Regions from separate parts of the Streptomyces sp. LE64 genome, predicted to be linked through region 2. Evidence: riboswitches for the same ligand, from Rfam matches in the RefSeq annotation. Region 2 holds a riboswitch; the other holds the start of a gene.
What was found. Region 2 has a riboswitch for glycine ahead of gcvT (glycine cleavage system aminomethyltransferase GcvT). Riboswitches for the same ligand answer to the same signal wherever they lie in the genome.

Region 1 (5,708 bases), 4.3 Mb from region 2:
GGGTGGGCCGTGCGGAGCTGATGGCCGCCGTCGGCATCGGGGAGGACGGGCTCGCCGAGTGGGAGTCCTACGGATTGCTCGCTCCGCTGCCCGACGGCAGCTACGACGCCTCGGCCGTCACCGTGGCGGGCCTCGTCCAGGAACTGGGCCGGTTCGGGATCGAGCCCCGGCACCTGAGGGCGATGAAGGGCTCCGCCGAGCGCGAGGCCGGTCTCGTCGACCAGGTCGTGGCGCCCCTGCGGATGCACCGGAACCCCCAGACCCGGGCCCATGCCGAGGCCCGCGCCCGGGAGCTTGCCGGGCTCACCGTCCGGCTGCACACCGTGCTGGTGCACGCGGCCCTGGGGGTGCGGTCGCCCTGAGCGACCGGCCGTCCACGGCACCGGAACGGCCTGCTGGAGGGCCAGGAGGAGTGCCCGACTACCCAAAGGTGCCGGGCACGGCCTAGGGTTGCTGTGTGAACGAGCTCGACGTCGTAGGTGTCCGGGTCGAAATGCCCTCCAACCAACCGATCGTGCTTCTGCGTGAAGTGGGAGGCGACCGTTACCTCCCCATCTGGATCGGGCCCGGGGAGGCGACGGCGATCGCCTTCGCCCAACAGGGCATGGCTCCCGCGCGTCCGCTGACCCACGACCTGTTCAAGGACGTGCTGGAGGCCGTGGGCCAGGAGCTGAGCGAAGTGCGCATCACGGACCTCCGCGAAGGCGTCTTCTACGCGGAACTGGTCTTCGCAAGCGGTGTCGAGGTCAGTGCGCGCCCTTCGGACGCCATAGCGCTGGCCCTGCGCACGGGAACGCCGATCTACGGCAGTGACGGGGTGCTCGCCGACGCGGGCATCGCCATCCCCGACGAGCAGGAGGACGAGGTGGAGAAGTTCCGCGAGTTCCTCGACCAGATCTCCCCCGAGGACTTCGGCACCAACAGCCAGTGACCGGACCGTCGGGCCCGCGCCGCCGGTGCGAGCGTCCGGACGGTGGGGGGCGTCCCGGTCCCGGGACGGCCCTCTCACCGCATTCGGCTAGCCTTTCCCCGCAACCGGACACGGGAAACCACTCGTAGGGTGATTATCACTCGGCGTGGCGAGTGTGGCGATCGTTGACGCACTCCGAGCGACTGCCTACCGTCGTGAGGGCAGGTCAAGGACGGAGGTCGGCGTGAGAAGCAGCGGCGACGGTACGGCTGGGGGTGCCCCCGGACGGATCCTGGGGGAAGGCGGCCCGTACGCGCTCCACGACGGTCGGGTCGGCCAGGTGCCGCCCCGTCCCCTCCCGGTGCCCGAGAACGACGCCCGGCGCGCCGCGGAACCGCTCGGCTACCGGGGTCCCACCGCGTGTGCCGCCGCCGGCATCACCTACCGCCAGTTGGACTACTGGGCCCGCACCGGTCTGGTGGAGCCCAGCGTTCGGCCTGCACAGGGCTCCGGCACCCAGCGGCTGTACAGCTTCCGGGACGTGGTCGTCCTCAAGATCGTGAAGCGGTTCCTGGACACGGGCGTGTCCCTCCAGAACATCCGGGCGGCCGTCCAGCACCTGCGGGAGCGCGGATTCCGCGACCTGGAGCGGCTGACGCTGATGAGCGACGGCGCCACCGTCTACGAGTGCAGTTCGCCCGACGAGGTGCACAAGTTGCTCCAGGGCGGCCAGGGCGTCTTCGGCATCGCCGTCGGCGTGGTCTGGCAGGACGTCGAGAGCGCCCTGTCCCAACTGCACGGCGAGCGCGTCGACACGGGGGAGACCTTGATCGGCCACAATCCGGCGGACGAGCTCGCCCGGCGCCGCAACCGCGCCGGCTGACCTCGCGGGAGGCCGCCCCCGGGTCGCCGGGGCGTTGTCACCGCCGTAGTGCAGCATCGGAGGGGTGAGGAACCAGCCCACCATCCTGCACCTGGACATGGATGCCTTCTACGCCTCAGCGGAGCAGGCCGCCAAGCCCAGCCTGCGCGGGAAGGCCGTGGTGGTGGGCGGCATCGGCCCGCGGGGGGTGGTGGCCACCGCGTCCTACGAGGCACGCCGGTTCGGGGTCCGCTCGGCGATGCCCACGGCCCAGGCCCGCAGGCTCGCTCCGAACGCCGCCTACCTGGTGCCCCGCTTCGGCTTCTACCGGGAGATCAGCGACCGGGTGATGAGCATGTTGCGGGAGTTGTCCCCGCTGGTGGAGCCGCTCAGCCTGGACGAGGCCTTCGTGGACCTGGAGGCGGGCGACACGGCCCGGGACGAGGCGTCCGCCCGCGCGGTGGGCACCCGACTGCGCGCCGACATCCGGGCTGCCACGGGGCTGACCGGGTCGGTCGGGCTGGCCGCCTCCAAGATGGTCGCCAAGATCGCATCGGAGGAGGCCAAACCGGACGGTCTGCTGCTGGTGCGGGCGGGCACCGAACGGGCCCTGCTGGCCCCCATGGCGGTCCGGGTGCTGCCGGGGGTGGGGCCCGCCACCGGCGACCACCTGCGCCGGGCGGGCATCAGCACCGTCGGCGAACTCGCCGAGGCCGGTGAGGACGAACTGGTGCGGCTGCTGGGCAAGGCCCACGGGGCGGGCCTGTACGCGATGGCCCTCGCCCGCGACGAGCGGCCGGTGGTGGCCGAACGGGAGACGAAGTCGGTGTCCGTGGAGGACACGTACGACGTCGACATCCACGACCGGACCCGGGTGCGGCTGGAGGTGCAACGGCTCGCCGAACGGTGCGTGCGACGGCTGCGGGACTCCGGCCATTCGGGCCGCACCGTGGTGCTCAAGGTGCGCCGCTACGACTTCTCGACGCTCACCCGCTCCGAGACGCTGCGCGGCCCCACCGACGACCCCAGGGTGGTCCGCGAGGCGGCCGGCCGCCTGCTGGAGTCGGTGGACACCACCGGCGGCGTGCGGCTCCTCGGCGTGGGCGTCAGCGGCCTCGCCGACTACACCCAGGAGGACCTGTTCGCGCAGGCAGCCGGGGAGCACCCGCCCGAGGTGCCCGACGACGCGGAGGCCGATCCGGGGGCCGAAGGCCCGCAGGACCCCGCGTCGCCCGCCCGCGCGTCCTCCCGGTGGGCGGCCGGACACGACGTCCACCACGCCGTCCACGGGCCGGGCTGGGTCCAGGGCAGCGGGGTGGGGCGGGTGACGGTGCGCTTCGAGACCCCGGACTCCCCGCCGGGCCGGGTGCGGACCTTCGCCGTGGACGACCCCGACCTCACCCCCTCCGACCCGGTCCCCCTGGTGGCGGACGGTTACCGCTCCCCGGACGGCTCGGGCTCGTCCCCCGGGCCGGCGGCCCACTCGCCGACATCGGGGCCGGGGGAGGCCACGTCGAGCCCGTAGTGGTGGTAGAGCCGCAGCTCCTGTTCGGGGGAGAGGTGGCGTCCCACGCCGAAGTCCGGGGCGTCCCTGATCAGGGCGCGCTCGAAGGGAACCCGGAGGGTGCCCGCCACCAGTTCGCTGGGCTCCAGGGGGACGAACGCGTCCCGGCTGAACAGACCCGTCCGGATCGCCGCCCACTCCGGCACTCCCGTGGCGTCGTCGAGGTAGACCTCGTCCACGGTGCCGATCCTCGTACCGTGGAGGTCGAACGCCTTGCGGCCGATCAGGTTGCGCGGATCGATGTCGGTCTGCACGTGCCCTCCAGCTCGTCGCAACTCATCCGTCAGCACCACGAAAGAGCACATTTCCGCAGGCGGCCACTCGAAGCCCCGTGCGAAGAGCCGCTGGTAGGCTGGAAGCGGCTGTCGACCCCGTGCGGGAGAGCTCCCCGGCCACGGTCGGGGGCGCCGAAGGAGCAAATCCTCCCCGGAATCTCTCAGGCCCCAGTACCGCGCGGGTGAGGTCACTCTGGAAAGCAGGGCGGGCGGTTTCCGGACCTCCGCCCTCACCGACGGTGAAAGTCGGGCCGCGCGCCCGGTGAAGCTCTCAGGTTGAGATGACAGAGGGGGAGGCCGTCCGGGCACCCGCGTCATGGTGCCCCTCGCAGGTCGTACCGACCAGGAGGCCCCCGCAATGACTGTCAACCGTCCCCCGCTCTCCCAGCTCGAACAGGGCATTCCGTTCGAGCGGCGCCACATCGGCCCCGATGCGGAAGCCCGTGCCAAGATGCTCGCCCAGGTCGGGTACGGTTCGCTGGACGAACTGACGGCCACCGCGGTCCCCGACGTCATCAAGAACGCCGAGGCGCTCGACCTGCCGGCGGCCCGCACCGAGGCCGAGGTCCTCGCCGAACTGCGCTCCCTCGCCGACCGCAACGACGTCCTCGGCTCCATGATCGGCCTGGGTTACTACGGCACCTTCACCCCGCCGGTCATCCTCCGCAACGTCATGGAGAACCCGGCCTGGTACACCGCCTACACGCCGTACCAGCCGGAGATCTCGCAGGGCCGCCTGGAGGCCCTGCTGAACTTCCAGACGACGGTGGCCGAACTGACCGGGCTGCCCACGTCCGGAGCCTCCCTCCTGGACGAGGGGACCGCCGCCGCCGAGGCCATGGCGCTCTCCCGCCGGGTCGGCAAGGTCAAGGGCGGCGTCTTCCTCGTCGACGCGGACACCCTGCCCCAGACGGTCGCCGTCATCCGAACCCGCGCCGAACCCACCGGGGTGGAGGTCGTCGTCGCCGACCTGACCGCCGGCATCCCCACCGAGGTCGCCGAGCGGGGCGTCACCGGCGTCCTGCTCCAGTACCCGGGGGCCTCCGGGGCCGTGCTCGACCTGCGCCCCGTCATCGAACAGGCCCACGAACTGGGCGCCGTCGTCACCGTCGCCGCCGACCTGCTCGCCCTCACCCTGCTGACCCCGCCCGGCGAACTGGGCGCGGACATCGCCGTCGGCACGACCCAGCGCTTCGGCGTGCCCATGGGCTTCGGCGGCCCGCACGCCGGCTACCTGGCGGTGCACGAGAAGTTCGCCCGCAACCTGCCCGGCCGGCTCGTCGGCGTGTCCGTCGACCGCGACGGCGACCGCGCCTACCGGCTCGCGCTCCAGACCCGCGAACAGCACATCCGCCGCGAGAAGGCCACCAGCAACATCTGCACCGCCCAGGTGCTGCTCGCCGTGATGGCCGGTATGTACGCCGTGTACCACGGGCCGGAGGGCCTGCGGACCATCGCCCGCCGCACCCACCGCCACGCCGCGGTCCTCGCGGCGGGCCTGCGGGCCGCCGGTGTCGAGGTGGTGCACGGCGCGTTCTTCGACACGGTGACGGCACGGGTGCCCGGCAGGGCCGCCGCCGTCGTGGCCGCGGCCCGCGAGGACGGGGTCAACCTGCGGCTGGTGGACGCCGACCACGTCGGCGTGGCCTGCGACGAGACCACCACCCGCGAGCAACTCGGGACGGTCTGGACCGCCTTCGGAGCCGACGCCGACGTCGAGGGTTTGGACGCAACGGTCCCGGACGCCCTGCCGGCGGCGCTGCTGCGCACCGACGACTACCTGACGCACCCCGTCTTCCACCAGTACCGCTCCGAGACGGCGATGCTGCGCTACCTGCGCCGGCTCTCCGACCGGGACTACGCCCTCGACCGGGGCATGATCCCGCTCGGTTCCTGCACGATGAAGCTGAACGCCACCACCGAGATGGAACCGGTCACCTGGCCGGAGTTCGGGCAGCTGCACCCCTTCGCCCCCGCCGAGCAGGCCCAGGGGTACCTGACGCTGATCCGGGAACTGGAGGACCGGCTCGCCGAGGTCACCGGCTACGACAAGGTGTCCCTCCAGCCGAACGCGGGGTCGCAGGGCGAACTGGCCGG
Region 2 (5,708 bases):
AGCGCACGTCCCAGCGCGTCCAACGGCAGTTCCCGGGCCGAGCCCTCGCACTGGTCGAGTTCCACCCCGATGAACAGGCTCGGGGCGCCGCCCTCCACGCTGGCCAGGCAGCGGCGGGCGGTGGTGACCGTGCCCACCGCGGCGAACTCCTCCCCGGCGGCGGCGAGGAAGTCCATCGGGTCCTCCTTCCAGTCGGGCGGGAAGAGCCGGACCCGACCGCCGCTGGTGGGGCCGTCCAGGGCGGTGCGACCGGCGCGGCACAGCTCCGCGACGGCCGGCGGCGGCAGCGGAACGCCCACCGTGCCGTCCGGGTTGAGGACCAGGCCGAGTTGGGGCGGCAGTCCGCGGGCGAACTCGACGGCGGGCGCCACGGTGCCGCCCATCCGGTCGCCCACCACCTGGCGGAACTGCTCGGCGGAGGTGAAGACCGGCACGTATGCCTGGCCGTCGACCTCCACGGTGGGCAGGTCCAGGGTGGTGCTGGTGGCGTCCCCGCCGGCCGGCAGCGGCACCCAGATCCGGCTGCGGCCGAGCACCTCGACGATCCGCGGGGCGGCCCCGGGCACCCCCACGGAGGCGGCGAGCACCTCCTCCAACTCGTTCACCGGCCAGGCCCCGGGCGGACCCGGGACCGTGGGGGGCTGGGGCGTCTGGGCCGGAATCTCCATCGTCAACCACCTGCTCGTGCCGCGCTGCGTCTGCGCCAGGCACCCTAACGCGAAGCTCCGGGCGTCCGGCGCCCGTTCGGGCCGGGCGGCGCTGCCGTCCGGGCCTACGCGTCGAAGCGGATGGACCGCAGCGCCCCGCCCGCCGCCCGGTCGAGCAGCACCGCGGAGGAGCAGCCGGCCGGCAGCACCCCGCGCTGCGCGTCCCCCACCAGCCGGCCGATCGCCCGCCGGTGGCGGGCGAAGGCGTACCGGGACACACCCCGGCCCCGCTGGCGCTGCCCGTCGAGGGCGGTGTCCGGCGCCACGTCGAGCAGCAGCAGGTGCAGTCGGGTGCCGCGGGCCCGGGCCTCGCGGGCCAGCCAGCGGCGCACCCACGCCTGGGTGCCGCAGTCGTGGACCACCACGCTCTCCCCGGAGCGCAGCGCCCGCCGCAAGCCGGCGAAGTGCGCGACCCGCACCAGCGGCCGGTACAGGGCGTACGGCAGGGCGGCGGGCATCCGGCGGGCCCAGCGGTCGCGGGTGTCCTGGGAGTCGATGCGCCGGGCCGGGGCGACGGGGGTCGCGAGGGCGGCGCGGACGAGGCTGACCGAGGTGTCGCGGACCGTGCGCGACATCAGCGTGGACTTGCCGCTGCCCGGCAGCCCGGACACCACCACCAGGTCACCGGGGGCGAACCGGAGCGCGTGCGGCCCGCGGCCGGCCCGGTCCCGTAGGTCCCGGACCACCGCGGCGGCCCGCTCCGCGCGCGCCCGCGCGGCGGCGGCACCCGCCTGCTCGGGCAGCGCCACGCCAGCGGCGCTCGCGTACCCCCTCGTCGTGTTCACCGTGATCGTCCCCTCCAGTCCGTCACGTGAGCCTTCCCCGTAGAGTGTAAAGAGCGGGTAATTTCGCGGGTCCGGATCGCGTACGGATACGGCCACGGGCCCGTGACGGGAACTGCCCCGGGCCGATGCCGCGGGGTCGGGGGGACGCCGCCCTGCCCAAGGCGGCGCGGGCGTGCAATGATGTGCCCGCCAACTGCATACCGGCCGCTTGAACCCGCGCGGGAGAGCCCCCGGCCGTACCGGGGCGCCGAAGGAGCAAGTCCCTCCCTTGAATCTCTCAGGCCCAGATACCGCGCGGGCGAGGCACATCTGAAAAGCGGACCGCGACGTCGTACGCGCGGTCCCACCCAAGGTGCAAACCGGACCGCCGCCCAGCGGCGTGGCTCCCGGCGAACCTCTCAGGTCCGATGACAGATGGGGAGGACCATCTCGCCGTCATGCCCTGGGAGCACCTTCATGAGCACCGCCCCCCGCCGTACCGCGCTGGACGCGCTGCACCGATCGCTCGGTGCCACCATGACCGACTTCGCGGGCTGGGACATGCCCCTGCGCTACGGCAGCGAACGGGACGAGCACCACGCCGTGCGCACCCGCGCCGGGCTGTTCGACCTCTCCCACATGGGGGAGATCACCGTCACCGGCACGCAGGCGGTGGACCTGCTGGACCACGCGCTGGTCGGCAACCTCGGCACCGTCGCCACGGGGCGCGCCCGGTACACGATGATCTGCCGCGAGGACGGCGGCATCCTGGACGACCTGATCGTCTACCGCACCGGGGAGACGGAGTACCTGGTGGTCGCCAACGCCGGCAACGCCCAGACGGTGCTGGACGCGCTGCGCGAGCGGGCCGCGGGCTTCGACGCGGAGGTCCGCGACGACCGGGACGCCTACGCGCTGATCGCGGTGCAGGGCCCCGAGGCGCCGGGCGTCCTGGCCGCCGTCACGGACGCCGACCTGGACGGGTTGAAGTACTACGCCGGGCTGCCCGGCACGGTCGCCGGGGTCCCCGCGCTGATCGCCCGCACCGGCTACACCGGGGAGGACGGCTTCGAACTCTTCGTCGCTCCCGAGCACGCGGAGGGCGTGTGGCGGGCGCTCACCAAGGCGGGCGCCCCGGTCGGGCTGGTGCCCTGCGGACTGTCCTGCCGGGACACCCTGCGCCTGGAGGCGGGCATGCCGCTGTACGGGCACGAGCTGACCACCGGGCTGACCCCCTTCGACGCGGGTCTCGGCCGGGTGGTGAAGTTCGAGAAGGAGGGCGACTTCGTCGGCCGGGCGGCGCTGGAGGCCGCCGCCGAGAAGGCCGCGGCGAACCCCCCGCGCAAGCTGGTCGGCCTGGTCGCCGAGGGCCGGCGGGTACCGCGCGCCGGGTTCGCGGTGGTCGCGGACGGCACGGTGATCGGCGAGGTCACCTCGGGCGCGCCCTCCCCCACCCTCGGCCAGCCGATCGCCATGGCGTACGTCGACGCCGCGCACGCCGAGCCGGGCACCGCCGGGGTCGGGGTGGACATCCGCGGTACGCACGAGCCGTACCGGGTGGTGGCACTGCCCTTCTACCGCCGCCGGAAGTAGTTTCCGCGCGCACCACCGGGCCCGCCCGGATGCACCGCGCTCCGGTTCCACCGGGTCCCCGCGCGGTACATGACGTTCGCCGCCCGTGCGCCGGGACGCGCATCCCGGCGCTCGTCTCACATGCCAGACATCCCGTTCCTCAGCACTCCCCCGCGTACAGGAGAATTCCCACCATGAGCAACCCCCAGCAGCTTCGCTACAGCAAGGAGCACGAGTGGCTGTCGGCCCCCGACGGCGAAGGCGTGGCCACGGTCGGCATCACCGAGTTCGCCGCCGGTGCGCTCGGTGACGTCGTCTACGCCCAGCTCCCCGAGGTGGGCCAGCAGGTGACCGCGGGCGAGACCTGCGGCGAGCTGGAGTCGACGAAGTCGGTCAGCGACCTGTACTCCCCGGTGACCGGCGAGGTCACGGAGTCCAACCAGGACGTGGTGGACGACCCGTCCCTGGTGAACTCCGCGCCCTTCGAGGGCGGCTGGTTGTTCAAGGTGCGGGTCGCGGCCGAGCCGGAGGACCTGCTCACCGCCGACGACTACACCGCCTTTTCCGCGGGCTGACCCACAACTAGGGATCATCTGATGTCGCTTCTGAACACGCCTCTGCACGAGCTGGACCCGGACGTCGCCGCCGCCGTCGACGCCGAACTGCGCCGCCAGCAGTCGACCCTGGAAATGATCGCGTCGGAGAACTTCGCCCCGGTCGCCGTCATGGAGGCCCAGGGCTCGGTGCTCACCAACAAGTACGCGGAGGGCTACCCGGGCCGCCGCTACTACGGCGGCTGTGAGCACGTCGACGTGGTCGAGCAGATCGCGATCGACCGGATCAAGGAGCTGTTCGGCGCCGAGCACGCCAACGTGCAGCCGCACTCCGGTGCCCAGGCCAACGCGGCGGCGATGTTCGCGCTGCTCAAGCCGGGCGACACGATCATGGGTCTGAACCTCGCCCACGGCGGGCACCTGACCCACGGCATGAAGATCAACTTCTCCGGCAAGCTCTACAACGTGGTCGCCTACCACGTGGACGACGCCACCGGCCAGGTCGACATGGCCGAGGTCGAGCGGCTCGCCAAGGAGTCCAAGCCGAAGCTGATCGTCGCGGGCTGGTCCGCCTACCCGCGCCAGCTCGACTTCGCCGCCTTCCGCCGCATCGCGGAGGAGGTCGGCGCCTACCTGATGGTCGACATGGCGCACTTCGCGGGCCTGGTCGCGGCCGGACTGCACCCCAACCCGGTGCCGCACGCCCATGTCGTCACCACCACCACGCACAAGACCCTCGGCGGTCCGCGCGGCGGGGTGATCCTCTCCACCCAGGAGCTGGCCAAGAAGATCAACTCCGCGGTCTTCCCGGGCCAGCAGGGCGGTCCGCTGGAGCACGTGGTCGCCGCCAAGGCCGTCGCCTTCAAGGTCGCCGCCTCGGAGGAGTTCAAGGAGCGCCAGCAGCGCACCCTGGAGGGCGCCCGCATCCTGGCCGAGCGCCTGGTGGGCGAGGACGCCCGCGCGGCCGGCGTGAACGTGCTGTCCGGCGGCACGGACGTGCACCTCGTCCTGGTCGACCTGCGCGAGTCCGAGCTGGACGGCCAGCAGGCCGAGGACCGCCTCCACGAGGTCGGCATCACCGTCAACCGCAACGCCGTCCCGAACGACCCGCGGCCCCCGATGGTCACCTCCGGCCTACGGATCGGCACCCCGGCGCTCGCCACCCGCGGCTTCACCGCCGAGGACTTCCGCGAGGTCGCCGACGTGATCGCCGAGACGCTGAAGCCCTCGTACGACGAGACGGTCGCCGCGGCGCTGAAGGCCCGGGTCACCGCCCTGGCCGACAAGCACCCGCTGTACCCGGGGCTGTAGTCCCCCGCGGTGCGGCCCCGGTCCGGCTCGACCGGGGCCGCACCGTCCCCACCCCGACGCCCGCCCGGGCGACACTTGAAGAAACGATCCATCAAGCCTGCTCGGCCCCGGGGCCCACCCCGTCCCGGCGCACCCCGTCCCGGGGACCCACCCGGTCCCCCGCACCAACCCGCCCGGCCCCACCCCGTGCCGGTCGGCCCGCACCACCCGGCGGACAACGACGTCCGCCGACCGTCAGCGAGGAGTCTTCCGTGGCCATCTCGGTCTTCGACCTGTTCTCGATCGGCATCGGCCCGTCCAGCTCCCACACCGTGGGCCCGATGCGCGCGGCCCGGATGTTCGCCCGCCGGCTCAAGAACGACGGCCTCCTCGCCCACACCGCCGCGGTGCGCGCGGAACTGTACGGCTCCCTCGGCGCCACCGGCCACGGGCACGGCACCCCCAAGGCGGTGCTGCTCGGGCTGGAGGGCGAGTCCCCGCGCACGGTGGACGTCGAGCACGCCGACCAGCGGGTGGCACGGATCAGGACCGACGGCCGGATCAGCCTGCTGGGCGCCCACGAGATCCCGTTCTCCTTCGACGAGGACCTCGTCCTGCACCGCCGCCAGGCCCTGCCCTACCACGCCAACGGGATGACCCTGGCCGCGTACGACGCCGAGGGCGCGCCCGTCCTGGAGAAGACCTACTACTCGGTCGGCGGCGGCTTCGTGGTGGACGAGGACGCCGTCGGCGCGGACCGCATCAAACTCGACGACACTCCCCTGGCCTACCCCTTCCGCACCGGCGACGAGCTGCTGCGG

Region 1: it holds a riboswitch for glycine, as region 2 does, so the genes downstream of both, gcvP (aminomethyl-transferring glycine dehydrogenase) here and gcvT (glycine cleavage system aminomethyltransferase GcvT) in region 2, are expected to answer to the same signal.

Annotation. Positions count from the first base shown of each region.
Region 1 is NZ_CP199708.1:544,713-550,420, reverse strand. It holds gene ftsR (transcriptional regulator FtsR) at 1-362, shown strand, start outside; gene ACSMX9_RS02355 (bifunctional nuclease family protein) at 458-931, shown strand; gene ACSMX9_RS02350 (MerR family transcriptional regulator) at 1,155-1,793, shown strand; gene ACSMX9_RS02345 (DNA polymerase IV) at 1,858-3,297, shown strand; gene ACSMX9_RS02340 (PRC-barrel domain-containing protein) at 3,207-3,590, opposite strand; glycine riboswitch at 3,703-3,798, shown strand; gene gcvP (aminomethyl-transferring glycine dehydrogenase) at 3,970-5,708, shown strand, end outside.
Region 2 is NZ_CP199708.1:4,819,959-4,825,666, reverse strand. It holds gene ACSMX9_RS21815 (enhanced serine sensitivity protein SseB) at 1-668, opposite strand, end outside; gene ACSMX9_RS21810 (AAA family ATPase) at 773-1,492, opposite strand; glycine riboswitch at 1,702-1,795, shown strand; glycine riboswitch at 1,796-1,916, shown strand; gene gcvT (glycine cleavage system aminomethyltransferase GcvT) at 1,949-3,064, shown strand; gene gcvH (glycine cleavage system protein GcvH) at 3,238-3,618, shown strand; gene glyA (serine hydroxymethyltransferase) at 3,640-4,908, shown strand; gene ACSMX9_RS21790 (L-serine ammonia-lyase) at 5,160-5,708, shown strand, end outside.